DNA from 4 places in the Aquisalimonas sp. 2447 genome. Region 1 is predicted to be linked to each of the others. Evidence: riboswitches for the same ligand, from Rfam matches in the RefSeq annotation. Region 1 holds a riboswitch; each other region holds the start of a gene.

Region 1 (7,867 bases):
CAAAGCGCAGGGCGATCTTCTCGGCGATGCCCATGGGCAGGGCGGCCACCGCCTGGCGCTTGCGTTCGGGCAGCAACGGCCGGAATTCGATGGCCCCTGCGGCGAGCACGCCGGTGGACACGGTGACCAGGACAGCGCCGGCGCTGAAGGTGCCGTCATCGGTTCCCACGCGGACCTCCGGCTCCGTGGTGTCCACCCACCGCACCGGGCAGCCGGTCACCACGTCAAGGCCGTTGGCGAGGCGTGTCATGAGGGTGCCGATCCCCTGATGGACGATCCAGTTCTCGCCAGTGTCATCATCGGCGGCGGCTTCGGCACAGGCATAGTCTTCGAGGGCGACGCCGTTGATGGCGGAGATCAGGTAATCCCGCACCGCGCGGTGCGGGGCTTCGGGGTCGAGCATGTCGGCGGCGGACGGATCCCGCCCAGCGCGCCCGGCAGCGCAGAGTGATTCCACGTCCGCCGCAACCCTCTCCCGCAGTCGCCTGGACTCCATGGCGTCCAGGAGCCCGCTCTGGAGATGATAGGCGTTCCAGGGATTGCCGCCGTAGGTGATTTCGTGGATGTCGGCCAGGGGCACCAGGGGGTTGCGGCCGCCGCAGTGAAACCAGGCACACCCCCGGTCGAAGGGCACACCGAGGCTGGTACCATCACTCCACGCTCGCCCGCCGATGCGGTCGCCGGCCTCGATGATCCGGCAGTGGAGACCCTGACGTTGCAGATGTCGGGCCGCGGCAATGCCCGCCGCGCCGGCGCCAACGATGATGACGTCGCTATCAGCCATGGGATGGGCGGCGTCCGATGTGGAGAACTTGCATGACGAGATTCCTGTTGCGCGCAGTATTCACGGCCGGCTTCACGCTGCTGACCTTCGCTGTTGCTGGCGCCGAGGATAACGCAGTGGAGCTTGTAAACGAGCATGGCGGCGCGCTCACCGATGAGGAGCGCGAGGTGGTGGAAGAAGCGCTGTCCACGGATGTGCTGCAACCCGGCGAGTACCGCATCGACGTGGACGTGGAAAGCCGTTCCGCGCGCATCATCGAGGTCGAGCCCGCCCTGGAGCCCGGCGAGTCCGCCCACTAGGCAACGGATCGTTGTCATCGCCCTCTATGCACTGACGCGCCTGGCTTGGTGTTTCTTCAGGCGCGGGCGTGTCTCCCCCGCTCCGCCAGCAGCATGTAGTTCACGCTCAGCGAGGGTGACAGCCACATGCGGCGGGTGAGCGGATTGACCTTCACGCCAGTACGGCGAATGACGCGGATGCCGTCCCGCTGCAGCAGCGTGTCGATTTCCTCCGGGGTGGGAAAGCGCGACCACTGGTGCGTGCCCTTGGGCAGTAGCCGGAAGATGTACTCCGCCCCCAGGATGGCCACCACGTACGACACCGGGTTGCGGTTGATGGTGGCCACGAACGTGTGGCCGCCGGGAGCCACCAGTCGGTTCACCGCCGCCATGAAGGCCGGAAGATCGGCCACGTGTTCCACCACCTCCATGTTCAGCACGACGTCGTAGCGGGCGCCGCGCTCGGTGAGTGCTTCCGCGGTGGTGGTTTCGTAGTCGATGGCGAGCCCCTGTTCGGCGGCATGCAGTCGCGCCACCTGGGTGTTGCTGTCCACCACGTCCACGCCGTGGACGTCGGCGCCCAGCCGTGCCATGGCCTCGCTCAGCAGACCGCCGCCGCAACCGATATCCAGCATGCGCAGGCCGCGCAGGGGCTCCGGGTCCGCGGGGTCCCGGCCGTGCAGTGCTGCCAGCTGGTCGCGGATGTAACCGGTCCGCAGCTCGTTCAGTACGTGTAGCGGCCACAGCTTGCCGTCACGCTGCCACCACATGTCCGCCAGCGCGCGGTAGCGTTCCACCTCGGCGGGATCGACGGTGGCATCGAATCGGTCGGCGTCAGCGTTGGCTGTCATGGTCGTATCGCTCTGTCATCGGCGTCAGCATTATTGTATATGGATTGTACAAATAAGAAATAATTCCCTGCAGGTCGCCAACTTGACCCTCCCGCCCCCCTCACCTAAGGTGCCGTGTTCCGCAGGTGTCTCGCAGCCAGACCGGTTGCGAGGAGAATCGGGAAGCCGGTGCGCGATCTCCATCGCAAGTCCGGCGCTGCCCCCGCAACGGTAGGTGGACAGGGCGGATGATCGACGCCACTGGCTGCGCCCCACGGCGCGCCGGGAAGGCAGTCCGCCGGGAGTGCAACGCGCCCCCATCCACGAGCCCGGAGACCGGCCTGCAGGAGCCTGGAACCGCGGGGTGCGGTGGAACCGGGTCAAGCGCGCCGGACCTGCCGAAGCCGTTGACACCTGATTCCCCCTTGCCTGCCCCGGTTCCCCTGACCAGGAACGTGCCGGTGACGGACAATCATCACGCAACCACGACCAGCGCCACCATGCGCCCGGAGAGCCGGGAGTCGGCCGGTGCCCTGCGCACCGGTCTGAGTACCGGCGTGTGCGCCACCGCCGCCGCGGTGGCCGCGGCGCGCCTGGCGCTGGGTCAAGCCGCCGGAGCGGCCACGGGAGTGGTGCTGCCGCGCGGCCAGACGGTGGAGCTCACGCTCAACGATGCCACCGCCATTGCCGATGGCGCCCTGGCCGGTGTGATCAAGGACGGCGGCGACGATCCCGATGCCACCCACGGCGCCCGGGTCTGGGCGCATGTGCGCCTGCGCGCCGCGGTGGGCGTGGTCTTTCACGCCGGCGACGGCGTGGGCACGGTCACCCGCTCCGGTCTGCCGGTGCCCGTGGGCGAGCCGGCCATCAATCCGGTGCCGCGCCGGATGATCACCGATCACCTGCTGGAGTGCGCAACCGGTGCCGACTACGCCGGCGGTTTCGACGTAACAGTGGGCGTGGACGACGGTGAAAGGATTGCCCAGCGCACCATGAACGGCCGGCTCGGTATCCAGGGCGGGCTGTCGATCCTGGGCACCACCGGCATCGTCCGGCCGTTCTCCTGCGCCGCCTACATCGCCTCCATCCACCAGTCCGTGGACGTGGCCCGCGCCAACGGCATTGAACACGTGGCGTGCTGCACCGGCGGCTCCAGTGAAGCGCTGGCGCGGGAGCGCTACGGCCTGGACGACATGGCCCTGATCGAGATGGGCGATCTCATCGGCGGCGTGCTCAAGTACATCCGCCACCACCCCCTGTCCCGGGTCACCCTGGCCGGCGGTTTCGGCAAGTTGAGCAAATTCGCCGCCGGCCACGCGGACACCCACAGCCGCAAGTGCAGTATCGACCTGGACGGCCTCGCCGACGAGGCCGGGGCCCTGGGGGCAGCCGCCGAGCTGCAGGCACGCATGCGCGCCTGCAATACCAGCATCGAGGCCCTGGCGCTGTGCCGGGAGACGGGCATCCCGCTGGGGGACCGCATCTGCGCCCGCGCCTTCGATCAGGCACGCCGCCGTCTGCCCGACGACATCGCCCTGGACGTGTGCGCCGTGGACCGCGGTGGGCGCCTGGTGGGCACGGCGGAACAGGGAGTCACATGAGCACACCGGCACTGCACATGGAAGGGCTCGCCAAGCGCTACGCCAGCGGCCGCGTCGGGCTCGATGGCGTGGATCTCCAAGTGCGGGCGGGCGCGTTCTTCGGCCTGCTGGGCCCCAACGGCGCCGGCAAGACCACGCTGATCGGGCTGCTGAGTTCGCTGGTGCGCCTGGAGCGGGGTCGCATCCGGGTGTTCGGCCACGACCTGGCGCGGGAGCCGGTCGCCGCCCGGCGACGAATCGGGCTGGTGCCCCAGGAGGTGAACTTCAATAGTTTCGAGCCCGTGGGCGAGATCGTCGCCAGCCAGGCGGCCTACTACGGCCTCTCCCCCCGCCGCGCCCGGCAGCGCACCCAGGCGGTGCTGGAGCTCCTGGGGCTGGCGGACCGGGCGCGGCAGACCGCCTGGGGGCTCTCTGGCGGCTTCAAGCGGCGGCTGATGATCGCCCGGGCGCTGGTCCACGAACCCCGTCTGCTGCTGCTGGACGAGCCCACCGCCGGCGTCGACGTGGAGGCGCGCCACACCCTGTGGGAGCTGCTGCGCGGGCTCAACGCCGCCGGCACCACCGTGCTGCTTACCACCCACTACCTGGAAGAAGCGGAGCAGCTCTGCGATGACCTGGCGTTCATCGACGGCGGGCGCATCGCCGCGCGCGGCACGCCCGCGGAACTGCTCCAGGGCCTGGATCACGACACCCTGGTGCTGGACCTCGCCGCCGATCACCCGCGCCCGCCGGATCTTGGCGGTATCACGGTGCGGCAGGTGGACCCGCGCACCCTGGAGGTGGACGTGCCCCGGGGCCAACCCCTCAACGGTCTCTTCGCCGAGCTCAGCGCCCAGGGACTGGCGGTGGCGAGCCTTCGCAACAAGACCAATCGCCTGGAGCAGCTCTTCCTGGAGCGGGTCCGCGGCGGCACGCAGGGGGCGTCATGAGTGCGGCCGGGTACTGGTTCGGCTACCGGGGCATGGTGGTCAAGCAGCTGCGGCGTTTCCTGCGCACCTGGGTGCAGACCCTGCTGCCCTCGGTGGTGACGGCGATGCTGTTCCTGGTGGTGCTGGGGGAGCTGGTGGGCCGGGAGATCGGCACCATGGGCGGTGTCGGCTACACCGAGTTCCTCATGCCCGGGCTGGTCATGCTGGCGGTGGTCACCAACGCCTACAACAATGTCACCCTGTCCTTCTTCGGCGCCAAGCTGCAGCGCCATATCGAGGAGCTGCTGGTGGCGCCCATGCCCGCCTGGCTCATCGTTGCCGGCTTCGTCACCGGCGGTGTGCTGCGTGGGCTGCTGGTGGGGCTGCTGGTGGCCGCCCTGGCCCTGCCGCTCACCGGGCTGCAGCTGCATCACCCGGGTGCCACGCTGGGCCTGGCGTTGCTGGCCGCCCTGCTGTTCGCGTTCGCCGGGCTGATCAACGGCATCTTCGCCCGCACCTTCGATCACACCTCGGTGGTGGCCACCTTCGTGCTCACGCCGCTGATCTACCTGGGCGGTCTGTTCTACCCGGTGGAGCGCCTGGCCGAGCCGTGGCAGAGCCTGTCCCTGGCCAACCCCATGTACTACCTCATCGACGGTTTCCGCCATGGGCTGCTGGGTAGCGGGGCACTGCCCTGGACGACCACGTTCACCATGCTGGGCCTGGCCACGGTGATCACCGGGGCCGTGGCCTGGGCGCTGGTGGCGCGCGGGACACGGGTGAAGCCATGACGCGGACACGGAGTCATGACACGCCGCAACAGCCGCAGGTGCGGGGTGCCTGCCCCGGCGTGGCGGCACCCATGACCAGCGGCGACGGGTTGCTGCTGCGGGTGCGCCATCCCGTCGGCGGGCTGACCCTCGAACAGGCCGAAGCCCTTGCCGCGGCGGCAGAGCGCCACGGCAATGGCCGGCTGGAACTGACCTCCCGCGGCAACCTGCAGCTTCGGGGCGTCACCCGGACAACCCTGACCGACGCCCAGACCGCCTTGATCCGTGCCGGCGTGGCGGATGCGGACCCGGAGCGCGAGGCGGTGCGCAATGTCCTCGCCGCCCCGGTCACCGATCTGGACCCAACGGCGGTGGCCGATGGCGCCCCCGTGGCCCGGGCCGTGGCGGATGCAGTGGCCGACCATCCGCGACTGCGCGGTCTGCCGCCCAAGACCGGAATCGTGGTCGATGGCGGCGGCACCCTGGGTGTCCCGGATGTCTACGCCGACGTGCGCCTGGACGCCGTGCCGGTGGCGCAGGGGGTTGCCTGGCGCGTTGGCCTGGCAGGGCGTGCGGCGGATGCCCGACCGGTGGGCACGATCGGCCCGCAGGATACGGCTGCAGCTGTCGTTGCGCTGCTGGAGGCGCTTGTCGACCTGGCCGGGGAAGGGCAACCGCCGCGCATGGCTACGGCACTGCTGGAGCGGGGCGAGGCGCCGTTCCGCCGCGCGCTGGCGCCATGGTCCGGCGATGTCGTTGCCCCGGAACCGGGCGACCGCCAGGCGCCGCGGGCCGCGGATGGCTGGCTGCAGGCGGAATTCCCGTTCGGCGCCCTGGAGGCCTGGCAGCTCCGGGGACTGGCGGTGCTGGCTCGTGAGCGACGCCTGGCGCCGGAGACGCCACCGACGCTCCGCCTGACCCCCTGGCGCAGTGTGCTCATCACCGGGATGGAGCCGGCCGCCGTCACCGCCTTGGGCGAGCTGGGCGCGATCACCGATGCCGCCGACCCCCGCCGCGGGCTGGGCGCCTGCGTTGGCGCACCCGGCTGCGCCTCGGCCACCACCGCTACCCGCGACGACGCCCTGGCGCTCGAGGCCGTGGCGCCGACCCTGCTGGCGGCCGGGGAGCGGGTGCATGTCTCCGGCTGCGGCAAGGGCTGCGGGGCGCCGGCACACGCGGGAGTGACCCTGGTGGCGGATGCCGGTTACTACGCCATGACCCTGACCGGGGGCGTGGCGCACGCCCCGGATTGGCCGCCCGCGCCGCCGGCCACGGTCCGCCGGCGGGTGGCGGCGCTGGACACCCTGTTTGCCCGGGAACGGCATGCGCCCCGGGAGTCCCTGGACGCATTCATCAGTCGCCTGGGCCGCGAGAGCGTGGTCCGGCGCGTGGAGGAGGAAACAACGCGTGTCTGAACTCGATTACATCCGCGACGGCCAGGCGATCTATCGCCAGTCCTTCGCCATCATCCAGGCGGAGGCGGACCTGGCGCGGTTTCCCGCAACCCTGCTGCCGGCGGTGGTGCGCATGATCCATGCCTGCGGCATGACCGACCTGGCCGCCGACGTGGGCTTCTCCACGGGCGTGGGTGATGCCGCAAGGCGGGCCCTTGCCGCCGGCGCGCCGATCCTCTGCGACAGCCAGATGGTGGCCCACGGCATCACCCGCGCGCGGCTGCCGGTGGACAACCGGGTGGTCTGCACCCTGCGCGACGAGGGCGTGCCGGCCCTGGCGGAGCAACTGGGCAACACCCGTTCCGCGGCGGCCATGGAGCTGTGGCGCGAGGATCTGGCGGGCGCGGTGGTGGCCATCGGCAACGCGCCGACGTCGCTGTTTCGTCTGCTGGAGATGCTGGATGCCGGTGCGCCGCGCCCGGCCGCGGTGCTGGGCATGCCCGTTGGCTTCGTCGGCGCGGTGGAGAGCAAGGAGTCCCTGGCGGCGTACGCGGCGGATCTCGACTACCTGACGGTGTTCGGCCGTCGCGGCGGCAGCGCCATGGCCGCCGCGGCGGTGAACGCCCTGGCAACGGAGCGGTGGTGACGCCATGGCGACAGAGACAGCAATCGAGGGCGGCCGGCTCTACGGCATCGGCACCGGCCCGGGCGACCCGGAACTCATCACCCTCAAGGCGGCGCGACTGATCGCCGCCGCCGACGTGGTGGCGTACTTCTGCAAACGGGGCAAGCGCGGCAACGCCCGCGAGATCGCCGACGCCCACATCGGCGCGGCGCAGCGCGAGGAGCCCATGGTCTATCCGGTGACCACGGAGCTGCCGCACACCTCCCAGGAGTACCGGGACCGGATCGAAGGCTTTTTCGACGCTGCCGCCGAGATGCTGGCCGGCCACCTGCAGGCGGGCCGGTCGGTGGTGGTGCTGAACGAGGGTGATCCCTTCTTCTACGGCTCGTTCATGCACGTCTACCTGCGGCTCAAGGACCAGTTCCCGTCCACGGTGATCCCCGGCGTGGCCTCGGTGATGAGCAGCGCGGCCCTGTTGCCGACACCGCTGACCATGCGCGATGACGTGCTCTCGGTGATCCCCGGCACGCTGCCTGATACGGCCCTGCGGGCGCGCCTGGACGGCGCCGACGCGGCGGTGATCATGAAGGTGGGGAGCAACCTGGAGCGCATCGTCGGGGTGCTGGAGACCCTCGGCATGAGCGAGCGTGCCTGGTACGTGGAGCGCTCCAGCATGG
Region 2 (7,867 bases), 240 kb from region 1:
GGGCGGTCAGGGTGTCAGCGTCCGGCTCGAAGGGGCTGCCATCGGCCCGGCGCACGCGGCTGGTGTCGGCGCCGTGGAGGTGGACGAGCGGGGCACCGGCCTGACGGTCCCATTCCAGCTCGCGCACGCCATCGGGGGCATTGGCGAGCAACGCGGCCGGTGGAACGACAGCCTCGGTGATCAGGGGGCCATCCTCCCACGTCGCCGTCTGTTCGCGATCCGGGGCGGGAGAAGTGAACACGCGACCGGGATTCATGGACAGCAGGCCGCTCACCATGAACGTGAACACGAACACCACGCAGGCGATGCCGAGGATGTGGTGCCAGCGGTGCCAGCCCCGGTAGGGGGTCATGCGGCCGCCCTTGTAGCGCCGCCGGACACGAAGCCGCCAGATGCCGACCAGGGTGCCCGTGATGATCAGTGCGATGGCCGGCACGCACAGCCAGATGACGAACTGCCGCCACAGCTCGGGGTGCTGGCGAAGTTGCCACGGGTAGATCCAGTGCACCACAGCGCCCACCCAGTTCCAGCCCCGCTCGAAACGCGTCGTGGTCTGCACCACCTCGCCCGTGCTGGAAGATAGATAGAGCCAGGAGACGGCGTCGTCGTCCATGCGGGCGCGCACCAGGGGCCGGTGGGCGTTGAAACGCCCCGGTACGGTCCACTGGTCCACTTCCACGGGCTCCAGGGCGGCCACCTCGGCGCCGGCGTGGCGGCGTGCGGCGGCCTGGACGTCCATGTCTTCCAGCGTCAGGGGCGCGCCGGTGGCGGCATCGACGCTGTGCCATTCACCGCCTTGCCGAACGTGATACGCGGGCCGACCGGGTGCGGCGTTGAGGCGCAGGGCGTCCACGTCGCCGTAGCGCTCAACCACCGCGCCGGGAGACACCAGCTCCATATCGGCCTCCAGTGGGGGCAGCCCGGCCAGGCGGGCCTCGTCGTCCAGCGACGGGTAGCCCACGTACATGAGCACGATGCCCGAGGCGAACCACATGGCGATGAGCAGGCACAGGGCGATGCCCAGGTAGCGGTGCCAGAGGTAGATGTGCCGCTTCACCGACATCAGAAGTGCGTGCTCAGGGTGAGGTCGACGCTGCGGGACTCGCCCAGCAGCCACTGGCTGCCGCCGAACGAGCTCCAGCTCACGTGCTGCTCGTCGGTGAGGTTGCGCCCGCGCAGGGTCACTTCCGCCGAGCGGAACTGCCACGTGGCGGCGGCGCCGAACAGTGTGTACGAGGGCACATCGACGGTATTGGCATCATTGCCCTGGCGTGGGCCCACGTAGCGGGTGTTGGCTTCCAGCGTGAGCCGATCGGTGGCGAACCATTCGGCGCGCAGGTTCGCCAGGCGCTCCGGCACGTTGGGCGGGGTGTTGCCGTCGTAGCGGTCGTCCTCGGTGGCGTAGTCGGCGAACTCGGCGTTCAGTAGCGTGCCGTCCGCCTGGAACCGCCAGTCCCGCCACGGGCGGACGGCGACCTCCAGTTCCACACCCCGGGACTCCTGGCGGCCGATCTGGCGTTCCAGGTCCCGGTCGTCCGGGTCACGCACGCTGAGGTTGCGCTTGGCGATGTCGTACACGGCGATGGTCCACTGCAGCCGATCATCCCACGCGCGCTGCCGCAACCCCAGCTCGACTCCGCGGGAGCGCTCCAGGCGGTCGCCCTCGCTCCCGGGCGAGAAGGTCACGGTGCTGCCGGTGGGCTTGGCGCCGGTGGCGTACTGGGCGTAGGTGGTGACCCCGGCGGGGAGTTCCCACACGGCTCCGATGCGGCCGGTGGTCGGACGGTACCGTTCGGTGGTGCGCTCGTCCTCCCGCAGATCCTCGCCGTCCAGGCGGATGAGTTCGTGACGAAGGCCACCGACAAGACTCAGGCCGCCGCCGAGCCGCAGGCGGTTCTCGCCGAATACCGCATAGCGGTGGTTGGTGGTTCGTACACCCGGCTCAAACGGGGTATCCGAGAAGTAAAGCCCGGGATCCGGGTTGTCCACATCGACCGTATCCTCCCCTTGATAGGGTGAATTATTGCTGTGCTCGAATCGGTTGCGACTGACATCCAGGCCCACGCTCACCCGGTGGGGCAGTCCGAGCAGGGTGTGGTCGTGGATCGCCTCCAGGCGGTTGCCGAACAGCGTCTGGTCATGGGTGATCTGGATGGGCACGCTGCGGCGGATCACGTCCTCGTCGGGGTCGTAGTTGTAGGCCTCGACGTTTTTCCAGTTGCGCTCGCCGGTGTGGGCGTAGACCCGGTTGCGCACCTGCAGGCGATCCGTGGCGGCGAAGTCGGTGTCGAAGCGCAGCCAGTAGCCCTCCATGTCCATCTCGGCATCGGCTACATTGTAGTTGTTGCCGACGGTCCGCTCGTCGATGCCGCCGTCGATTACCGGGGTGCCGAAATAGGGCTCGATGTCATCACGCTGGACCTCCCCGGAGAGGGTGAACCGCAGCCGCTCGGAGGCATCGAAGCGGAGCGATCCCCCGAGGCTCTCGTACCGGGCGCCGCTGCGGTCGATCTCGCCGTCGCGCGTCAGGCGGCTGGCATCAACCCGGTAGGAGAGGCCGTCCACCTCCGTGGGCCCGCCGGCGCCGGCGGCAACCCGCGTTTCACCGAATGAGCCAGCGCCGAGCAGCAGGTCCCCGGAGCTTTGCTCCGGATCGGGCCGGCGCGGCACGAAATTGATGGCACCCGCCACCGCGCCCTCGCCGTGGAGCACCGAGGCCGGGCCGCGCAGCACTTCCACACGATCGTAGAGCCAGTTGCTGCCCGGCCTTGCGAACATGCTTGGCACCGCCACCCGGACGCCGTCGTAGAGGATGGTGATGTCGTTGCCGGTGAACCCGCGACTGGAAAAGGAGGCCGGTGCCCCCGGTGGCTCGCCGCCGGTGAATCCGCCGGCCGCTTCGACTGCCTCGCGCGTGTTCCGCACGCCGCGGGCGCGCTGGGTGTCTGCGTCGATCACCGTGGCGCTGGCGGGGAGATCCTCCAGCGGCAGACCCAGGCGGCTGGCGGTGCTTGCCGGCTGGTCGAGACCCAGTTCGTCCGTGGCTCCGGCACCTTCCACCTCCAGCACCCGGAGTGTGGTGTGATCACCGGCGGCGGCGATACCGGTCAGCGACAATGCCAGCACCAGGCTGGCGGCTGTCAGCACGTCCCCGGAGGACCGTCGTGGATTCGCGTTGCGCGCACGCTCCGTGTTCATCCTGGTTGCTCCTGTCCCTTGGTTATCAAAGCTCCTGCGGGCGAGGGACCAGGGAACGAGGAGGCGACCTGTCCGGGCGTGGTGGACAGGCGGAACGGACTGCACGGCATGGCCGACAGGCACCGAGTCGCGGCGTCCTCGCCAGCAGTGCCCCTCGCACCACCAGGAGATGTCCCGCATGAATGCGGGACGGCTCATCGGGCCGGTCTCCGGACTCGCGTGCGGGCGTCAAGACACCCGAGCGGACCGCCTTCCCGTGGCATCAGCCACAGTGGCGGGGATGGTCCGCTGCAACACGCTCACCGTTGCGGGGGCAGTCCCGGACTCGGCAGCAGCTATTGGCTCCTGCCTCACCGGGTTCCCGTTTCACCTTTCCGGCCGGAACGGCCTGAAGGCACCCGAGAGCAAGCGGTGAACCTACCGGGTGCGAGATGCCGAATCAAGCGATCCAGAAACCTGCGAAAAGGGACGGCGGCATGCGATGATCACGGGTCGGGTCGGTCACACACGTTGGTTCTGCAACGAGAGAGGCGCCAGCATGGGCGAGATGAAGTATCGGGATTTGCGCGACTTCATGGATCGGCTGGAGCGCGACGGCGAGCTCAAGCGCGTTTCCGCATCGGTGGATCCCTACCTGGAGATGACCGAGATCTGCGACCGGACCCTGCGCAAGAGCGGCCCGGCGCTGCTGTTCGAGAACCCTGTGGGCTCGCGCACGCCGGTGCTGGGCAACCTGTTCGGCACCCCCTACCGCGTGGCCCTGGGCATGGGCGCCGAGGATACCGAGGCGCTGCGGGAGATCGGCAAGCTGCTCGCCTTCCTCAAGGAGCCGGACCCACCCAAGGGCATGAAGGATGCCTGGAAACAACTGCCCATCTTCAAGCAGGTACTGAACATGGGGCCGAAGACGGTGCGCCGCCCGGAGTGCCAGGAGCACGTGGTCGAGGGCGAGAACGTGGATCTCTCACGCCTGCCCATCTGGACCTGCTGGCCCGGCGACGCCGGGCCGCTGATCACCTGGGCGCTGGTGGTCACCCGCGGCCCGCACAAGGAGCGGCAGAACCTGGGCATCTACCGCCAGCAGGTGATCGGCCGCAACCGGGTGATCATGCGCTGGCTGGGCCACCGCGGCGGCGCCCTGGACTTCCAGGAGTGGCAGCAGGAACACCCCGGCGAGCCCTTCCCGGTGGCCGTGGCCCTGGGCGCGGACCCGGCCACCATCCTGGGCGCCGTCACGCCGGTGCCGGACACGCTCTCCGAGTACGCCTTCGCCGGGCTGTTGCGGGGCAGCAAGACGGAGCTCGGCAAATGCCTGGGCTCCGACCTGCAGGTACCGGCCTCGGCGGAGATCGTGCTGGAGGGCCACATTTACCCGGACGACTGGGCCGACGAGGGGCCGTTCGGCGACCACACCGGCTACTACAACGAGGTGGACCGCTTCCCGGTGTTCACCATCGACCGCATCACCCACCGCAGCAATCCGGTGTATCACAGCACTTACACCGGCCGGCCGCCGGACGAGCCCGCCGTTCTCGGGGTGGCCCTGAACGAGGTGTTCGTGCCCATACTGCAGAAGCAGTTCCCGGAGATCACCGACTTCTACCTGCCGCCGGAGGGCTGTTCCTACCGCATGGCGGTGGTGACCATGAAGAAGCAGTACCCGGGCCACGCCAAGCGGGTGATGCTGGGGGTGTGGTCGTTCCTGCGGCAGTTCATGTACACCAAGTTCGTCATTGTCACCGACGACGACGTCAACGCCCGGGACTGGAACGACGTGATCTGGGCCATGACCACCCGCATGGACCCGCAGCGCGACAGCACCTTCGTGGACAACTCGCCCATCGACTCCCTGGACTTCGCCTCGCCGGTCTCGGGGCTCGGCTCGAAGATCGGCTTCGACGCCACCAACAAGTGGAAGGGCGAGACCAACCGCGAATGGGGGCGGCCCATCACCATGGACCCGGAGATCAAGCAGCGGGTCGATGCGCGCTGGGACGAGCTGGGCATCGACACCTGAGCAGGCGCCAGGTGGTCGTTGACCGCGGACCTTCGGGAACCGGGTCGGTTTCCGGGTGGTCCGCTATGTAAGGGCATTGGCGTTGCGGCGTTCCAGTGAACGGGGCGTTACGTCACAATGGGCGAGGCCCCTGCGGGGCGCGCCGGTGTCAGTCGCACGCACCACGGGTCACGGACATGAGCTACCAGGTCACCATTGAGCCCAGCGGTCACCAGTTCCCTGTCACCGGGGAAGAATCCGTCCTGGACGCCGCGCTCAGGCACGGGCTGATCATCCCTTACAGCTGCCGCAACGGCACCTGCCTGACCTGCATGGGCAAGGTGGTCGAGGGCGAGATCGACTACCCCGGCGGCGAGCCGCCCGACTGCCTGGACGAGACGGCGGTGGCCGTGGGCCAGGCGTTGTTCTGCCAGGCCCGCCCCACCAGTGACCTGGTGATCGAGGTGCGTGAAGTGCGGGATGCGGGCGATCTGGCACCCCGGCGGACACGCTGCCGCGTCGCGGGCATGGAACGCTTGTCCCGCGACGTCATGCGCCTGCAGCTGAAGCTGCCGGAGGCCGAGCGGCTGGCCTTCCTGCCGGGCCAGTACATCGACATCCTGCTCCGGGACGGCCGGCGGCGCAGTTTCTCCCTGGCCAATGCACCCCATGACGATGAGCTGCTGGAGTTGCACGTCCGCCATATTGAGGGCGGCGAGTTCAGCGAGCAGGTCTTTTTCAACATGGAGAAGAAGGCGTTGCTGCGCATGGAGGGGCCCTACGGGCAGTTCTACCTGCGCGAGGATGACGAACGCCCCATTCTGATGATGGCGGGCAGCACAGGGATTGCACCGCTGAAGAGCATGTTGGACCATCTAGTCCATATTGATAACAATCGCGAGGCACATCTCTACTGGGGCGTTCGCCAACGCCAGGATCTGTACCTGGACAAGGAACTGCGCACCCTGGCGGAGCGCTGCTCCTGGCTCACGTACACGCCCTGCCTGTCGGAGCCGCGGACTGACGATGACTGGGAGGGCAGAATCGGCCTGGTGCATAACATGCTGCTGCATGACTACCCGGATCTTGGCGGCCATGCGGTCTATATGAGTGGGCCGCCGGCAATGATCGCCGCAGCCCAGCGGGATTTTCACCGCCACGGGGTCGACCCGGACCATCTGTATCTGGATGCCTTCGAGTTCGCCGCCGACTCCAGGCCGGACCTGACAGCAGGGGCACAGGACGACGCCGCAACCGATTAAACGCCCCCGGCCAGGGGCAGAGTGGACAAACATTCCATGGGACGGACAAACATGCGTGGAAGCCACACGGGCCCGGACGCCCCCGCAGGACGCCGACCTCCCCCCACGACACCGACCGTGGCGGTGCTGGCGTGCGGTCTGCTGGTGACCGCCCTGGTCACCGGAATCACCGCTCACCAGGCCCACCAGAAGGACGTCAACGCATTCCATGCCGCCGCAGAGCGGACACTCGACGCTCTCGACGACACCATCGCACGGGACGTGGAGCGGGCGCAGAATCTTGCCCTGATGATCCGCGCCGGCGCCAGGATCGACGTCGAAGAGCCACCGAGCACCCGGGAACCGGCCAGCGACAGTAGCCTGGAGTTCCTCGCCTGGCTGGAGCCGGTCACTGACAGTGACCAGTTCCGCGTCACGCCGCTGTTGTCCACGACCGGCGGACAGGCCGTCGCCAGTCGCCTGCTGGAGACCGGCAATGACGGTACCCGGGCGTCACGACAGGCGCTGGACCGCGCTCTGGAGTCCGGCAAGCTGACGGGCAATCGCGACACCGTGGTATTCCAGGTTAACGGCGACGCCACGCCGGGCTTCATGGCGTTCCTTCCGGTCTCCGCCGGCGGGGCAGCCGACGGCGTCATTGCTCTGGGCCTGCGGCTGGACCGGCTGGCAAGCATCGCCCGCGACGACCGCGAACTGACCATGCACATCTTCAAGGGCGATCGCGAAAACCTCCTGCTGTACGGCCCCGGGGACAATGCCGGAGTTGCCGAACACACCGATGCGTCCGCGTTGCGAGAGCAACTCCACGCGCAGCGGGAGTTCGTCATCGCGTCGCAACGCTGGACGGCGTACCTGACACCGGCCGACCGACCCACCTGGCTCAGTGCGACCGCGGCCTGGCCGCTGCTGGGCGGACTGGTGCTAACGGGCATGGCCGGATGGCTGGTTCGCCGCCAGCGCTCGACCACCGGCGCCCTGACAGGCGATCTCGACCAGACCCGGCAGCAATTGCAACTGCTACACCGGGATTACGCGGCCACCCGGGAAACGCTGGACCGGGAAACCGTTGCGCGCACCACCACGGAACACTGCCTGGACCTGCTGGAAGGGGCGAGCGGTGACGCCGTGCTGCGCCTTTCAGAGTCGCGGATGATTCTGAACGCATCGCCGGGCGTAACACAGGTGCTGGGACTCACGCCGGACGAACTTATCGGCCGCTCCCTGGCCAGCGTGGTACACCACGAGTCCCCGCCCGGCGAGCCGGCCGACACGGACAACCCGGAGGACAACGCCGAGCTGACGTTCCTGGCCAGCGCGGCCGATGGCACCGGATACCGGCTATCCGGGCGCCTGCTGCGACTGCCACAGGGCATGAGTAACGCCGAGGCGGAACTCCTGATCCTGCGGCGAC
Region 3 (7,867 bases), 1.0 Mb from region 1:
GCCGCCGACAGCAGGCACGCGCGGAATACGAGGAACAGCGCCGGGCGGGAAACCAGGAAACGTTTGTCTCGCTCTTCCGTCGCGACCCACTCCGGTATCTGCTCTACATGGGGATCGTCGGCCTGATACTGTATTTTTCCATCACCCCCTTCCTGGGGCTGATCGGCGACTAGTAGTGTCCCTTTACACAAAAAAAACGCCACCCGAAGGTGGCGTTTTTTCGTAACCGGAATCCGGGCTTACTTGCTCTGCCCGGCGGCCTTGGAGACGTTCTGGGCACTTTCCTGGGCAACCTTCTGTGCGTTCTGCGCGAAGGCCTGGTTCAGGGAAACCACCTTCTCGGCGTCGCCCTTCATACGCTCGCCCAGATCCTTGGCAACTTTCTGCTGGTTCTCGACATAGGCGCGGACGTCGGACGGATCCTTCACGTCCAGGGCAGCGCGGGCCTGCTGCACGCCGGTCTCGGCGTAGGCCTTGGCGGCCTCGAACTGCAGGTTCGCGAGCTGCTCGACATGATCCAGCACCATGCTGGCGTAGGTGCGCGCCGGGGCGCCGAAGGTGCTGTCGAACTGCTTCTGCATCTGGGTCACGGTTTCATTGCTCATGATCAACCTCCTCTGGATTCGTTGGATCTGCAAAGGCCCTCTGCCTTTGTTGCGATGCAATATAGCAAAGCAATTGCGGCAGCGCAACATCCAGGAATCCGGTCGTAGAGGCGGTCCTAGTGTCCCGAAACGAAAAAGGCCGGTCCTGGACCGGCCTTCAAGGAAAAGAGGGACACGCCCTGCAACGCTGTCACTGCATGCCGGGGCTACCCCCCGGAGCAGTGTCGCCGGCACCGGGGCTTTGCTGCTGCTCACCGATCTGCCCGGGCTGTTCGCCCGCGCCAGGCGCCTGCTGCTGGGCTCCCGGTTGCTGACCCTGCTGAGCTGGCGCTGCTCCGGACTGCCCGGGAGTCGCCGCCTGTTGACCCGGAGCCTGACCCTGCTGACCCGGAGCCTGACCCTGCTGACCCGGGGCCTCGCGCTGCTGGCCAGGGGCCGCACCCTGTTGACCCGGTGTCTGGCCTTGCTGACCGGGAGCCTGTCCCTGTTGCCCCGGAGCCTGCCCTTGCTGTCCCGGGGCGCCGTCCTGCCCTGGCGCGGCAGGTTGCTGCCCCTGGGTTCCACCGGGCTGACCGACGCCGGCACGGGCATCGGCACCGCCACCCTCGACACCCAGGCCGGAACGGGACTGGTGCGGGTCTTCACCTGCCTGCTGTTGCTGGCGAATGCGCTCCCGAACCGGGGGGCCCTGATCGATTTCGCCGCCGCCGGGCTGGCCGGCGCCCGGCTGTTGCGGGCCACCCATGCCCGGCTGACCCTGCCCCGCGCCGGTGGCACGATCTGCGGCCGACCCCGTACCCGGCGCCGCGCCGCCGGCCCCGGGCCCGTCCAGGGCGATCAACGCCACCGGGAACGCGAAGGCAAGCATCGCGCAGGCTGTCTTCAATCCTGTCCTCATAACGTACTCCTGGATTGCCTACGGCACTGAAAGGCCGCCTGATAAACGGACTGCCGCTATGTGTGACACTGCTGAATAATGCGTGTTCCCCACAGCGTATCAACGCTGTTCCGGCGGATCACCACGCCGGTATTCGCCCTCGATCGCCTCGCGACCCTGTGCCGGCCGATCGGACGTCTGCCCCTGCACCGGCCCGTACTGGACATGCACGCGACGCATCAGTGCATGGATTATCAGCCGCCGCGTTGCCGGAATCAGACAGGCGAACCCGATCACGTCCGTCGCGAACCCGGGAGTCAGCAACATGACGCCGCCCACCCCGAGAGCAAGCCCCTCGAGCATCTCCACCGCCGGAACGGCACCCCGGTCGAGGTTGATGCGTGCTCGCTGCAGTGTCTGCAGGCCCTGATGGCGCAGCAGGGCGCCCCCGATGACGGCAGTCAACACACACAGGCCAATGGTAGCCAGCGCGCCAATGACCTGACCGACCTCGATCAGGATGAACAGCTCGACCAGAGGAACAACGATCAGCAGTAGCAGCAGTAGCAGCAGTACGGGCACGGCACACCTCGGCGCGTTCTGGGCAAGTGAAGGCAACACTGAGAGCGGAATGGCGACGACGACGGCCGATTGCAACCCCCGGGGGTCGTTTCCTGCGTCAGTGGACGTGCTCCGGCTCGGAGGTCAGGCGCAGCTTCCAGTCGCCGCCGTGGGCCCGCGCGCACTCCTCCTCACTGTCAAAGTCCACATGCTGGCGGATGTCGCTTACCGTTACGCCGGCCGCCTCCAGCGCCTCCTCGGTGAGATGATTCAGGTATGCCTCGTGCCCCGCCCGCAACGCCTCGGCAAGGTGGCGATTACTGTCGAACACCCAGACCACATGGATGTTCGTGGTGACTTCGCCATACTCCATGACGTGGGTCACCCACTGGAACCCGGGGATTTCCCCGCGGGCCGCTTCACACGCCCGGCCCAGTGTGGCGTTGAGTTCATGCTCCAGGTTCTTGCGTTCCGACTCGTTCATTCCTCAGGGTCCACGGTAATGCCGCTGTCGGCACAGAATGAGTGCAGATCGTCGATCACTCGCTCCGGCAACGTCAACGTCATCGATACACCCTCGCCATAGCCGACGTGATCGATCCGGGCATCATGCACCTCGCTCCAGTATTGAGGATGGGACGCCCGGCGGCGGGCACCGGATAGCCGTCACCCGTCGTTGGGCGCATTGGCCGTGGGGGACAGGCCGTACTCTTCCACGCCGAAGCGTTCCTCATCGCGACGCAGCCCAAGCCAGACCCGGTCGCCCGCCTCGGCCAGCACCTCATCCACGGCATCGGCCGGCAGGAACAGCACCTGCTGCTCCACCCCGGCCGCCGCTTCGACGGTCGCCCGCCAGTCGCCATCCTGGCGGGGATCGCACCCTGGCGCGAACACGGGTGCTGGCGCTTCTCCACCAATCCCGTTACTGACCAGGCACAGGCCGTCGCCGATACACACCTGCAGGCCCGCGGGGACTGCGTCCAGCGCCAGATGCTCGCGCGGCGGCAGTTCGCCCCGGGGCGGTTTCGGCGCTTCGGGGTGACGAAAGCGTGCCTCCAGCATCTGATCCGCCGTCGGTTCATGCTGGCTGCACTGGCTCGCATGGGCCAGCAGCGCGCGCACACGCTCCGCGTCAAAATCAAGCCAGTTCCATTCCTGCGCGGTGGCCGTCATTGATCCGCCCCGTCGTCAAAAGGCCTCAAAGTGTAACAACTCGCCGGCGGGGTTGCACCGACCCAATCCACCCTATATCTTGGGTTTCGTCTTCACAGAGACTCAACATGCTGAGTCCAGCGGGGAACACCGGTGAGAATCCGGGGCTGTCGCGCAACGGTATGGCGAATGTACTCGCCGAGCCCGATCACCGCCGAAGACGTCACGGGAGCCTCGCGCCAAGGTTCCGCGGTACTGGTGCACCCACCACCCGCCAACCCCGCGACGGCTTCTCACCCACGGATGATCACGGGAGAAGCCCATGAATACTGCGAGCCTGCATACTGCCCACACTACGCGGCCGCCCGGAGCACCACTGGAAACCCTGGTGCTGCGCGGCCGTCTGACGCCGGCCTTGCGTCGGCTACTGGCAGGCCTGGGCGTGCACATGGAACCTGTACGCTGGAGCGGATTCGTCGGCCCGGAACTCGAGCACCTGCACGGCACTACGACCACACCGGCGCCGGAATGGCTGGATCCGGATACCGCCGAGGACCTGCTACAGGTGCTCAGGGAAATGGAAGCCCGCCGCAAGGCACCTGAGTGGGCGCGGCAGTGGCTGGTCAGTCACCGGGCCGGCACTTTGCTGAATGGCGACGGCTCGCTGGAAGTGCCCGACGCCCTGCCGCTGGACCAGCTTCTGGGCCTGCCCAGCGCAAGGCGCGGTGCAATCCGATCAGCGGCGAGACGCTGAACGGCTGACAGCCTCTGGCTCTGTAGCCCCCGGGAGCCCACCTCAGCGGGCAGAGGCCAGATCGCTGCCCCGGAGCCTGCGCTCCGGGATCACTTCTGGTGCACGTACTTGCCGGGGGCTGGATACAGGGGCGCGTACCCCGCCGCGGCCGCACCCATCTCCGGCGGCTTCACCTTGTTGCCCGAGCGTGCCTGCAACCACGACAGCCACTCGGGCCACCAGGAGCCCTCCTGGACCGGCGTCTGCTCCATGAAGTCGTCGGTCTGGAGCATCAGCTCGTCGGGCTGGTGGGTATGCACGCGGTAACGGCGGCGCGGATGATCCGGCGGGCTGACGATGCCGGCGTTGTGCCCGCCGTTGGTGAGCAGGAAGGTCACCGGACTGCGGGCCATGCGATTGATCTTGTAGACCGATGGCCACGGCGCCACGTGGTCCTTCTCGGTGCCCACCACGAAGAACGGCACCTTGACGTCGGAGAGGTGCACCGCGTCGTCATCCACTGCGAAGACGCCATCGGCAAATTCATTGTCCAGATACAGCCGCTGCAGGTACTCGCTGTGCATGCGGTAAGGCAGCCGGGTGGCATCGGCGTTCCAGGCCATCAAGTCGTTCATGGCGTAGCGCTCGCCCTGGAGGTACTGCCGCACGGAGGTGGACCAGATCAGATCCTGTGAGCGCAGAAGCTGGAACGCGCCGGCCATGCGCCGACCATCCAGATAGCCGGTCTCCCACATGATGTCGTCGAGGAACGTGACCTGGCTGTCGTCGATGAACAGGCCCAGCTCGCCGGGTTCGGAGAAATCCGCCTGGGCGGCGAAAAGGGTCAGGCTGGCGAGGCGCTCATCCTTTTTCCGCGCCATGGCGGCGGCTGCGATCATCAGCAGCGTCCCACCGAGGCAATAGCCGACACCGTGCACCGGCTTTTCCGGGACGATGGCATTGATCGCCTCCAGCGCGGCCATGACCCCGGAGCGACGGTAGTCGTCCAGTGACAGGTCACGGTCACCCTGATCCGGATTCTTCCAGGAGATGGCGAACACCGTATAACCTTGCCCCACCAGGTAACGTACCAGGGAATTCTCCGGGCTGAGATCGAGAATGTAGTACTTCATGATCCACGCCGGGACAATCAGCACAGGCTCCGGGTGCACCCGCGCCGTTGCGGGCTCGTACTGGATCAGCTCCATGAGCCGGTTGCGATACACCACCTTGCCGGGCGTCACGGCGACGTTGTTGCCAGGGACATAGTCCCCGGCCCCCGTGGGCGCCGCGCCGCTGATGCTGCGCTGGACGTCTTCCCAGAAGTAGCGGGCGCCGCGTGTGAGATTGGCGCCGCCCTCGTCCATGGTCTGGCGGAGCAACTCGGGGTTGGTCAGCAGGTAATTGCTGGGCGAGATCATGTCCAGGACCTGGCGCCCGAGGAAGTTCACTACCTCCTCGTGATGGGGCGTCACGCCGCGCACGCCGGTGGTTGCGTTGTGCCACCACTGCTGCGTCAGCAGAAACGACTGGTACACGAGGTTGAACGGCCACTGCTGCCACTCCTCCGCCGCGAACCGCCGATCATTGGGAAGTGGGTCAATGCAGGGCGTGGCACCGGCCTCCTGGCAGTGTACCGAGTATTGGGCGAACCGACCGGCCTTGCGCAGAACCTTGTCCAGCAACTGCATTTGCTTGCCAGGCGAGCTCGCCAGGTGCACCGCCCAGTCCAGGTAGGCGAGCTGCAGCGCAGCGGGCGACAGCCCCATGGTCGCCCTGCCGATGGCCACCCGCACCATGCGGTCCAGCGGTGACGGCGGATCTGGCGGGTTGATGTCATGCTGTGGAACTGTAGCCCGGGACATTCGCTGCTCCTGGTTCAACGCGAACCCAAATGAAAAGAGTGGCTTGATCACCTTCCATTACAAGGAAAAAACCGGGGGCTTCTGTTGATCCGGATCAAGAGTAAGCGGATCGGTCTACGGCAAAGTAAGTAGTCAGGTACAACCTGACCATACTGAAGAATAAAAGAGGAGTGTCGCCATGAGCAGCCAGGAACTCATCGTCCCCGTAGAGTGGAGCCGGCGTTCCCTCGCCGCCCTGACGCCCGCGAACGTGCTGTCACGGCAGACGGGCCGCAGCGTGCACATTGTTTCCATCATCCCCACCGAATCGGCGAGCGAAGAACGGCGCACGGCACTTCAGGGAGAAGCCGAGCGCCGTGGCATCGAGAACCCCACCATCTCCGTGCTCAAGGCCGACCTGAACACCGTCCCTATCGGCGAGGAGGAAGGAACGCTGATGCGCGTTATCCAGGCATCACCGGATGCCATGGTATGCATGGCCACCCATGCCCGCACGGCCATTGGCGACATCCTGCTGGGCAGTGTGGCCAGCGACATCCTCAACCGCTCAGACACACCCGTGGTGCTGACCGGTCCGCAGTTCAGCGCCGACTGGCAGGGGCCGCTGCAGACACTGCTGGTGTGCCTGGACGGCTCCGCTCTCTCCGAGGCGATCATCGCACCGGCCGCCGCCCTGGCGAAGACCACCGGTGCCAGCCTGATGCTGATTCAGGTGCAATCACCGGACGTCCACCACACCGCTCTGGCTCAGGACGCCGCGGAATCCGGCTACCTGCAGTCGAAGGCCGCCGAGATCCGCAGGAATCACGGCTTCGAGGTCAACTGGGACGTGCTCCACGGCAAGGATCCGGGCAAGACCATCGCCGAGTACGTGGCGGGCTATCCCGGTGCCATGGTAGCGATGACCACCCACGGCCACACCGGCTTCCGCAAGCTCACCGTTGGCAGTGTGGCCCGGGATGTGGTCCATGCCATCAACTGCCCGGTATACGCGTTCCGGGCGAAGGATAGTAACTGACCTGCCCGGACGTTCTGTCGGTCTCAGCGGCGTTGCCCCGGGCCGGTGGTCAATGCCGCTGGCCCGGAGCGTAATAGCGCCCGCCCAGAAAGCGATTGAAGAACTCGCCCAGCGCCGGATGCTCGATCTGCTGGCCGGAGGTATCCGGTTCCAGGTGGCGCTCGGCAACGTAGGTGCTGTGCGCGGCACCATCCACAAGCACGTGGTACCAAGGCTGATCCCGAGGTGGCCGACTGCGGGCCATGGTTTCGTACCAGGCGTCGGTACCCTGGAAGACCGGATCCACGTCAACGATCACCCCGCGGTAGTCAAACTTCCGGTGGTGAACCACTTCGCCGACCGCGAATTTCGGTGTGACTTCCATCGTTGCATCCTCTATCCGTCAGCCCGAACAACGCTTACCCTGTTCTCGACTATGCGTACCGTCGGCAGCCGCGTAAAGATCCAATCCGGAGCACCGCTGTCCGGCGGGCGGCACGCACCAACAGGGAGCGACCAGTAATGACACGACAGGTTGAGTTCTTCTTCGACTTCGTCAGCACCGCCAGTTACCTTGCCTGGACTCAGCTTCCGGGGCTGATCCGGCGAACCGACGCGGAGATTCTCTATCGGCCGATGGTGCTCGGCGCGGTCATGAAGGCGACGGGGAACACCCCGCCGCCGAGCATCCCCGCCAAGGGCAAGTACATGCGCACGGATTTCAGCCGCTTTGCCGAGCGCTACGGCGTGGCATTCCGCTACCCCTCCAGACACCCCGTCAATACCATGTCCGCCCTGCGCGGTGCAGTCGCGTTCCTGGACCGGCCGGAGTTTCCCGACTACGTCAAGTCCGTGTTCGAGGGCTTCTGGGTGCACGATCAGGATATCGAGGATCCGGAGATCCTCGCCCATCTGGCCGCACAGGCGGGGATCGGCGCCGAGGAATTTCAGGAGGCCGTAGGGCGGCAGGACGTGAAGGACCGGCTGCGGGCCAATACCGACGAAGCCGTGGAACGCGGCGCCTTTGGCGCACCCACATTCTTCGTTGGTGATGAGATGTTCTTCGGGCAGGACCGT
Region 4 (7,867 bases), 190 kb from region 1:
CCAACTTCGACATGGCCTACCTGCACGGCGGTGAGGACTACTTTGGCCCCGACCAGGGCGGCGCCACGGTGTACACCCTGGCCACCACCGGCTACGTGGACAAGTGCCCGAACGTCGGTCGCCTGCTGGAGCAGTTCACGCTCAGCGTGGAAGAGCAGAGCATCGGCCAGTCCTACGTCACTGACGACGATATGGATTACGCCGAGGCCGGTCGTGCGCTGATCCAGGATCATCCCGAACTGCTGGAGCGCTGGCTGGACGGTGTGACCACCTACGACGGCGAGCGCGAAGCCCTGGCGGTGATCCGCGAGTCGCTGGACCTGTAACGACTCCGGCTGAAAATCGGTGTTAGGAAAAGCCCGGCCCTTGCGCCGGGCTTTCTTTTTCCGGCCGACCCACCCTATGCTCCCTGACATGAACAAGATCCTGGTCCTTGGAGGAATTCGCTCGGGCAAGAGCGGCCTGGCGGAGCGGTTAGCGGCACTCTCCCCGCCAGTGTGCTACGTGGCGACGGCCTCTCCCGGGGATGCGGAAATGGCGGAACGGATCCGTCGGCATCGGGAACAACGCCCTGCGGAGTGGGATCTGGTGGAGGAGCCGGTCGCCCTGGGCGCCGTCATGGCCGCCCGCGCCAGCCAGGCGCCGACGCTTCTGGTGGATTGCATGAGCCTGTGGCTGGGCCAGCTCCTTGCGGCGGGAGACGATGCCGCGTTCCAGCGCGAGCGCCACGCCTTCGTGGACGCGGTCACCGCCTACCCCGGCGGTGTCGTCATCGTCAGCAATGAGGTGGGCCTGGGCACCATCGGCATGGACGCCCTGACCCGCCGCTTCGCCGACGAGCTGGGCTGGCTCAACCAGGATCTCGCCCAACGCTGCGACACCGTCGTCCTCACCGTCGCCGGCCTGCCGCAGGTGCTGAAGGGTGAACTGCCTGAAGAGGCCTGCCGCTGATCGCGGCTTACGCCGCTCCTACGCGGGCGGTGGCCGCCATCACGCCGTAGGAGCCGCGCAAGCCGCGACAACCAACGGCGAGGCATCAATCGGTGGATGGCATCGGGTGTCGCGGTGCATCAAGATGCACCCTACGTTTGCCATGGCCCGGTACCTTCCAACGGCCCCGCGTAGAGTGCATCTTGATGCACCGCGAACAATACCGGACGGCCTTCTTACGCCCCTGCGGCCCTCTCCGGCGCCATCGCCGCCACCGGATCCCGTGGGGCGGACCTTCGGGTCCGCCGTCCCGACCTCACCCGCCGCCGGCGCCCGCGAGCACCATTACTGCCGCCACCAGCACCGCCGTCTCCACCGTCTCCAGCAGCGCCCCGGCGGTGTCGCCGGTGAAGCCGCCCAGGACCCGCCGCATCAGCCGCACACCCAGGGCAAACACGGCCATGGCCGTGACCAGCATCACCACGCCGGCCCATCCGCCGAGGGCGAGCGTGACAACGGCGCTGCCGCCGGCGGTGACGGCCAGCGCGCTGCCGGCCAGGTGTCGTGCCCCGGACTCGCCCAGCCCGCCGGCCCGGACGTAGGGCAGCACGGGGAACAGCAGGGCACAGGCCGCGCGGCCGAGCAGCGGCGCGCTCAGCAGTCCGATCCACCCGTGCTGGACCTCCAGCAGCACGGCCACGGCCGCGACCTTGGCCAGCAGGGCCAGCACCAGCACTACCACGCCGGCGGGACCACAGGTGGGGTCCTTCATGATGGCCAGGGTGCGCTCCCGGTCCCCGTGGCCGCCGAGCCAGGCATCCGCGGTGTCCGCCAGGCCGTCCAGGTGCAGCGCCCCGGTCAGCGCTGCCAGAACGGAAACGATCACGACAGCGGCTGGCAGCGCTGGCAGCCCCAGCCAGGTCGCCGTGGCCCCGAGCATGGCCAGGAGGAAACCGATGCCCAGGCCCACCAGCGGATAGGCGGCGACGGCCATTCCCTGGTCTCGGGCATCCAGTTCAGCCGGCAGCCGCACCGGGATTCGGGTCAGGAAGGCGATGGCCAGGAGCAGGCCGCGCCACATCAGCCCTGCGCTCCGTGGGCGATGAGGCAGCTCAGCAGCCCGTGCTCGGTGTGGTCCATGCGGATGCGGCTGCGGCAGGCGTAGGGCACGTTGAGCCCGGCCATGAGGCGTGTCGGCGGCACTTCGAGCACGCAGGCGACAATCATGCGAATCACGCCGCCGTGGCCCACTACGAGCACGTGCTGACCGCGGATGGCCTCACGCCAGTGATGCCAGCCTGCTTCCACCCGCTGGTGGAACGCACTCAGGCTCTCGCCCCCGGGTGGCGGGTAACGGTCGCCGTCGGACCAGAACGCGGCCAGCCGGTCGCCGTCGCGGGCCAGAATCTCCTCGGTCTTCATGCCTTCCCACTCGCCGAAGGAGATCTCCTTGAACGCAGGCTCCACGTGCAGCGGGATGTCGCGCTCCAGCGCCAGCGCTTCCGCGAACGCGTGACAGCGCTGCAGGGGCGACGTCACGATGGCTTCCCAGCCGGCCTCACGGGCGACGGCGGCGCGCATCTGCTCCCAGCCCGTGGAACTCAGTGGGTCGTCCAGGTGGCCGCGGTACCGCTGCCCGCCCTCCGGCGCACCATGGCGCAGCAGATCCACCCAGGTGGAGCGGGAGTCACTCCTCGGCATCACTGACACCTGCGTCCTCGAAGGTGGCCATATCCCGCTGGATTGCACAGGCGGACCGCAGCAGTGGCACCGCCACGGCGGCCCCGCTGCCCTCGCCCAGCCGCATGCCCAGATCCAGCAAGGGCGTGCTTTCCAGCGCCTGGAGTATGGTGTCGTGCCCGGCTTCCCGGGAGCGGTGGGCGAAGTGCAGCCACGCCGCCACCCCCGGGCTGTGCTGTACCGCAACCAGTGCCGCCACTGAGACGATGAACCCGTCCACGAGCACCGGCAGCCGCCGCGCTGCGGCTCCGCGAATCGCTGCGGCGATGGCGGCGATCTCCAGGCCGCCCAGCGAGCCCAGCACGGCCAGGGGCGAACAATCGTTGCCGTGGCGCGCCAGCCCGGCGGCCACCGCATCGCGCTTGCGGGTCAGCCCGGCGTCATCCACGCCGGTTCCCCGGCCAGTCAGTACGCCGGGCGGCATGTTGAGGAGCATGCACGCCACCGCGGCTGCACTGGTGGTGTTGCCGATACCCATGTCGCCGGCGATGAACAGCTCCGCGCCCGCCTCCGCGGCCCTGGCGGCCGCTGCATCGCCCACGGCCAGGGCGGCGTCGCGCTCGTCAGCCGTCATGGCCGGTTCCCGGGTCAGGTTGCGGGTGCCTGCCATGATGGTGGCATCGCGCACGCCCTCCAGGGGCGGCAGTGGCTCCGCTGTGCCGAGGTTCACCACTTCCATGTTTGCGTCGAGCTGGCGAGAGAGCACGCTGATGGCGGCTCCGCCGGCAGCGAAGTTGCGAACCATCTGCCCGGTTACCGCCTGCGGAAAGGCGGAGACGCCTTCGGCGCAGACGCCGTGATCACCAGCGAATATGGTGATATAGACGCGCTCCACCGAGGGTGTGGCCAACGCCTGTTGTCCGGCCAGGCGGATCGCTGCCTCCTCCAGGCGTCCCAGGGAGCCGGGGGGCTTGGTCAGACGCATCTGTCGTTGGCGGGCCGCGTCGGACGCCGACTCATCCGGTTCGGGGATGGGGGTGTCCCAAAGGTGGCCTGCGTTCATGGGTGCATTCCCGTTAAAAAAAGCGCGACCGATGTTCGGTCGCGGCCTCGTGGGTGTCAAGCAGGTTCCGGTCAAGCGTAGACTACCGGCTTTTCGCGAACTTGCGTGCCGCCGTTGCCATGTTGATCGCCCTGGTATGTATTGCTGCCGTGTTGCTGGACGCCGCGCTGGGAGAGCCCCGCCGAGGGCATCCGCTGGTGGCGTTCGGCAATCTGGTCGGGGGCGTGGAGCGGTGCCTGAATCATCCGGGCCGGGCCGCCGCGGGGCGTGGCGTGCTGGCGGCGCTGGTCCTGGTCGTGCCCCCAGTGGCGCTGGCGTGGGGTGTTATCGCGGTCGTCCCGTTGCCACTGGTCCTGCTGTTGGAGGCCCTGGTGCTCTATCTGGCGCTGGGCCTGCGCAGTCTCACGGAACATGCGCGGGCGGTGGCAGCACCCCTTTCAGCGGGTGATCTGACGGGGGCGCGCACCGCGGTGGGCGCCCTGGTCAGTCGCGATACCGGGCAACTGGAGGACAGCGGCGTCGCCGTCGCCACCGTGGAGTCGGTGCTGGAAAATGGCGCCGACGCTGTGTTCGCCAGTCTGTTCTGGTTCATCGTGGCGGGGGTGCCCGGGGTGATCCTGCACCGGCTGGTGAATACCCTGGACGCCATGTGGGGTTACCGCACGGCGCGGTATCATCGTTTCGGCTGGTTTGTCGCCCGTCTGGATGACGTTCTGAACTGGATCCCCGCTCGCCTGACCGCGCTGAGTTACGCGCTGGTGGGGCAGACAGCCTCCGCGTGGCGTTGCTGGCGCAGCCAGGCGGCGGCGTGGGACAGCCCCAACGCCGGCCCGGTGATGGCTGCCGGCGCCGGCGCCCTCGGCGTGACCCTGGGGGGCGATGCGCCCTATCACGGGGGGTGGAAAAAGCGGCCACGACTCGGCACCGGTCCGGCGCCCGCCGCCGACGCCATCGCCGCTGCCATTCGCCTGGTCCGCCGCGCCGTCATGCTGTGGCTTGTACTGATTGCTGTTGGAGGCGGCCTATGGGCCCTGACCACGGCGGGCGGTTGAATCGCGCCGCCCGGGACTACGACATCCCGGTGGGCGACTGGCTGGACCTGTCCACGGGCATCAATCCGCGTCCCTGGCCTGTGCCCGCGGTACCGACCGAAGTCTGGCAGCGGCTGCCGGAGGCGGACGACGGCCTCGACGCCGTTGCCCGCCGCTGGGCCGGCGCACCGCCGCATGCCGGCTGCCTGCCCGTCGCCGGTAGTCAGGCCGCCATTCAGGGCCTGCCGCGGCTGCGGCCCGCCTGCCGGGTTGGCGTGCCGCAGCCGGGTTATGCGGAGCATGCCTGGTGGTGGCAACAGGCGGGGCATACGGTGGTTCCCGTCGCCCACGATGCTGTGGACGGGCAGATCGCCGAACTGGATGCGCTGGTGTGGATCCATCCCAACAATCCCACCGGGCTGGCAGTTCCCGTGGACCGACTGCTGGCCTGGCATGCGACCCTCGCCGCCCGCGGGGGGTGGCTGGTGGTGGACGAGGCGTTTGTCGATCCGACCCCCGGGATCAGCCTTGCCCCCTGGGCCGACCGTGACGGACTCCTGGTGCTGCGCTCCCTGGGCAAGTTCTTCGGCCTTGCGGGACTGCGCGGCGGCCTGCTGCTCGCACCGCAGTCCGTCTGCCAGGCCCTCGACCAAGTGCTGGGCCCCTGGGCGGTCAGCCATCCCACCCGCTGGCTCATGGCCCGGTCCCTGGCCGACACCGTCTGGCAGACCCAGGCACGCCAATGGCTGGCCGACGCCGCCAGCGCGCTGGACACAACGCTCGGGCGCCATGGACTGCCCCCTGCCGGAGGCACCCCGCTGTTCCGCTACTGCCCGCATCCGCAGGCGGCGACCATCCACCACGAACTGGCCCAGCAGGGCATTCTCGTGCGGCTGTTTGAGCAGCCGTCTGCACTGCGCTTCGGTCTGCCTCCGGACTCCGCCACTCTGGAGCGCCTGGACCAAACGCTGGCACGAACCTGCCACGCTACCACCTCGTAGGGTGCATCTTGATGCACCGCAAAAACGGCCCTGCATTTGACTCGACACCACCCCCTTGCTAGCTTGCCTGTCTCCCAGCAGGTGTCCCTCGCCGTTTCCGAATGCGGCGTCGGGATGAAACGGGAAGCCGGTACCGGCCCGCCACCCAGGCATGCGGCCCCAGTCCGGCGCTGCCCCCGCAACGGTGTTTGAGTCAAAGGCGGCTACAAAGCCACTGTGCACGATGCACGGGAAGGCGGTCGCCCAGGGATGAACCCTCACCCCGCTCATCAGCCCGTAGACCGGCCTGCCGGGTATGCCGCGCGTTGCGGAGGGCGACGCACAGGCCGGCAGACCCGCCTCCGCGCCCGCCGCCCTGTGAAAACCCGCCGCACGCGCCACCAATCCAAAACCAGATCAAGTCCGTGCGGGTGGCACGGCGAAGGGGACCACAATGCGTATGATTTCAACCCGCCAGGCCGCTTTGGCGACCGCCTGTCTGATTCCGTTGGCGACAGCCGCCGACGACGAACCCACGCTCCAGCTCAACCCACTGGTGGTGACGCCGACACTGTCCACCCAGACGGTGGATGAGAGTCTCAGCTCCGTGACCGTCATCGACCGCGAGACCCTGGATCAGCAGCAGCCGCGCGAATTGTCGGATGTGCTTCGCGGGCAACCAGGTATCGATATCTCGACCACGGGCTCCTTCGGCAAGGGCACCAGCATCTACACGCGCGGCACCGGCGCGGAGTCCACCGTGCTACTCATCGACGGGATCCGCATCCGATCTGCGACAAATGGCAATCCGCCATGGCAGTTCATCCCGCCGCAACTGGTGGATCAGATCGAAGTCGTGAGAGGGCCGCGAGCGAGTCTCTATGGTGCGGACGCGACTGGGGGTGTCATACAGGCGTTCACGCCCGACGGCCGGGACCGTGACACCGCCTGGATTCAGGGCGGTGCGGGTTCGTTCGGATCTCACGAATACGGTGCAGGCTTCTCCGGCAGCGCCGGAAACACGGCTTACAGCCTGGGGTTGAATCACTTCCATACCGACGGTGTCGAGGTGCGCGAAGGTGGCGATGATCGGGGTTTCCGGAACACCTCTGGCTTGGCTCGCCTGTCTCACCGGTTCGACGGTGGTATCGAACTCGGTTTGACGGGTTTTCGGGCGCATGGGCGGACGGCCTTCGATGGCGGTAGAACGGATTTCGTCAAGCAGGCCGCCGGAACGGAGCTCACTGTGCCGGTTTCGCCAGTCTGGCTGACGTCGGTTCAGTTCAGTGAGGCTCGCGACGAAGAAGAGCAGGTGGACGACGACTCTGTATTTGACACGCGCACGCGTACCGCGCGCATAGAGAACCACCATGCGGCCGGGCCGCACGACGTGGTTTTTGGTGCGGAGTTCGTACGCGATGAAGTGGACGGATCCACCGACTACGACGAAGACGGGCGTGATAATCGAGCGGTATTCGGCCAAACCGTTTTCGTGCTGGACGATGCCGATCTTCAGTTGAGCCTTCGCTGGGACGACAATGAGGCGTTCGGTGATCGGGCAACCGGCGCCGCCGCCATTGGCGTCCGGCTGGACAACGCCCACCGCGTACGCTTGAGTTACGGCACTGCGTTTCGGGCGCCGACGTTCAATGATCTTTATTTCCCCGGCTTCGGCAATCCCGATCTGTCTCCGGAACGTTCCCAGACCGCCGAACTCGGTTTTCGAGGCCAGTACCGGACGGGCTACTGGGACGTCGCCCTCTTCGAAACCCATGTGGATGATCTGATCCAGTTCGATGCAGCCACGTTTTCCCCGCAGAACGTGGCTCGGGCCAGGATTCAGGGTTTAGAGGTGGCCGCCGGCCGCCGGCTAGGAAGCGTAGAAATCAATGCTGCCGCGACCCTTATGGACCCGCGGGACCGGGAGACCGGCAATCGCCTCGCCCGGCGGGCGAGGCAGAGCGCGCGCCTAGACGTCGACCGGCAAATGGGCGCGGTATCACTGGGGGTCACCGGCCTGGTACAGGGTGACAGGTACAACGCCGCTGAGAACGAAGAACGTCTTTCGGGTTTCGGCTTGGTGAACCTGCGCGCCGGCTGGAAATTCGCCCGTAACTGGTCGGCGCGGCTGACCGTCGATAATGTGCTGGACAAGGATTACGTCACGGCGCGAAACAGTTCCG

What was found. A riboswitch is a leader RNA that binds a small molecule or an ion and turns the genes downstream of it on or off. The one in region 1 is predicted to bind cobalamin.
Region 2: another riboswitch for cobalamin. It lies ahead of KU884_RS00740 (TonB-dependent siderophore receptor); the one in region 1 lies ahead of KU884_RS18525 (cobalt-precorrin-5B (C(1))-methyltransferase).
Region 3: another riboswitch for cobalamin. It lies ahead of KU884_RS13600 (hypothetical protein); the one in region 1 lies ahead of KU884_RS18525 (cobalt-precorrin-5B (C(1))-methyltransferase).
Region 4: another riboswitch for cobalamin. It lies ahead of KU884_RS00565 (TonB-dependent receptor domain-containing protein); the one in region 1 lies ahead of KU884_RS18525 (cobalt-precorrin-5B (C(1))-methyltransferase).

The regions. Positions count from the first base shown of each region.
Region 1 is NZ_CP050695.1:3,902,842-3,910,708, reverse strand. Features, by position in the region: gene KU884_RS18540 (NAD(P)/FAD-dependent oxidoreductase) at 1-784, opposite strand, end outside; gene KU884_RS18535 (hypothetical protein) at 817-1,083, shown strand; gene ubiG (bifunctional 2-polyprenyl-6-hydroxyphenol methylase/3-demethylubiquinol 3-O-methyltransferase UbiG) at 1,140-1,913, opposite strand; cobalamin riboswitch at 2,020-2,252, shown strand; gene KU884_RS18525 (cobalt-precorrin-5B (C(1))-methyltransferase) at 2,393-3,493, shown strand; gene KU884_RS18520 (ABC transporter ATP-binding protein) at 3,490-4,422, shown strand; gene KU884_RS18515 (ABC transporter permease) at 4,455-5,192, shown strand; gene cobG (precorrin-3B synthase) at 5,189-6,586, shown strand; gene KU884_RS18505 (precorrin-8X methylmutase) at 6,579-7,211, shown strand; gene KU884_RS18500 (precorrin-2 C(20)-methyltransferase) at 7,216-7,867, shown strand, end outside.
Region 2 is NZ_CP050695.1:168,605-176,471, reverse strand. Features, by position in the region: gene KU884_RS00745 (PepSY-associated TM helix domain-containing protein) at 1-1,063, opposite strand, end outside; gene KU884_RS00740 (TonB-dependent siderophore receptor) at 1,063-3,198, opposite strand; cobalamin riboswitch at 3,381-3,615, opposite strand; gene ubiD (4-hydroxy-3-polyprenylbenzoate decarboxylase) at 3,746-5,215, shown strand; gene KU884_RS00730 (CDP-6-deoxy-delta-3,4-glucoseen reductase) at 5,392-6,456, shown strand; gene KU884_RS00725 (PAS domain S-box protein) at 6,574-7,867, shown strand, end outside.
Region 3 is NZ_CP050695.1:2,860,688-2,868,554, forward strand. Features, by position in the region: gene KU884_RS13570 (DUF6164 family protein) at 1-173, shown strand, start outside; gene KU884_RS13575 (phasin family protein) at 240-605, opposite strand; gene KU884_RS13580 (hypothetical protein) at 847-1,533, shown strand; gene KU884_RS13585 (FxsA family protein) at 1,603-2,064, opposite strand; gene KU884_RS13590 (hypothetical protein) at 2,162-2,527, opposite strand; gene KU884_RS19135 (hypothetical protein) at 2,524-2,658, opposite strand; gene KU884_RS13595 (hypothetical protein) at 2,710-3,216, opposite strand; cobalamin riboswitch at 3,286-3,430, shown strand; gene KU884_RS13600 (hypothetical protein) at 3,518-3,949, shown strand; gene KU884_RS13605 (alpha/beta hydrolase) at 4,039-5,793, opposite strand; gene KU884_RS13610 (universal stress protein) at 5,972-6,811, shown strand; gene hspQ (heat shock protein HspQ) at 6,861-7,175, opposite strand; gene KU884_RS13620 (2-hydroxychromene-2-carboxylate isomerase) at 7,313-7,867, shown strand, end outside.
Region 4 is NZ_CP050695.1:120,314-128,180, forward strand. Features, by position in the region: gene KU884_RS00530 (ABC transporter substrate-binding protein) at 1-326, shown strand, start outside; gene cobU (bifunctional adenosylcobinamide kinase/adenosylcobinamide-phosphate guanylyltransferase) at 415-951, shown strand; gene cobS (adenosylcobinamide-GDP ribazoletransferase) at 1,247-2,011, opposite strand; gene KU884_RS00545 (histidine phosphatase family protein) at 2,011-2,631, opposite strand; gene cobT (nicotinate-nucleotide--dimethylbenzimidazole phosphoribosyltransferase) at 2,618-3,673, opposite strand; gene cbiB (adenosylcobinamide-phosphate synthase CbiB) at 3,793-4,725, shown strand; gene cobD (threonine-phosphate decarboxylase CobD) at 4,698-5,705, shown strand; cobalamin riboswitch at 5,768-6,010, shown strand; gene KU884_RS00565 (TonB-dependent receptor domain-containing protein) at 6,139-7,867, shown strand, end outside.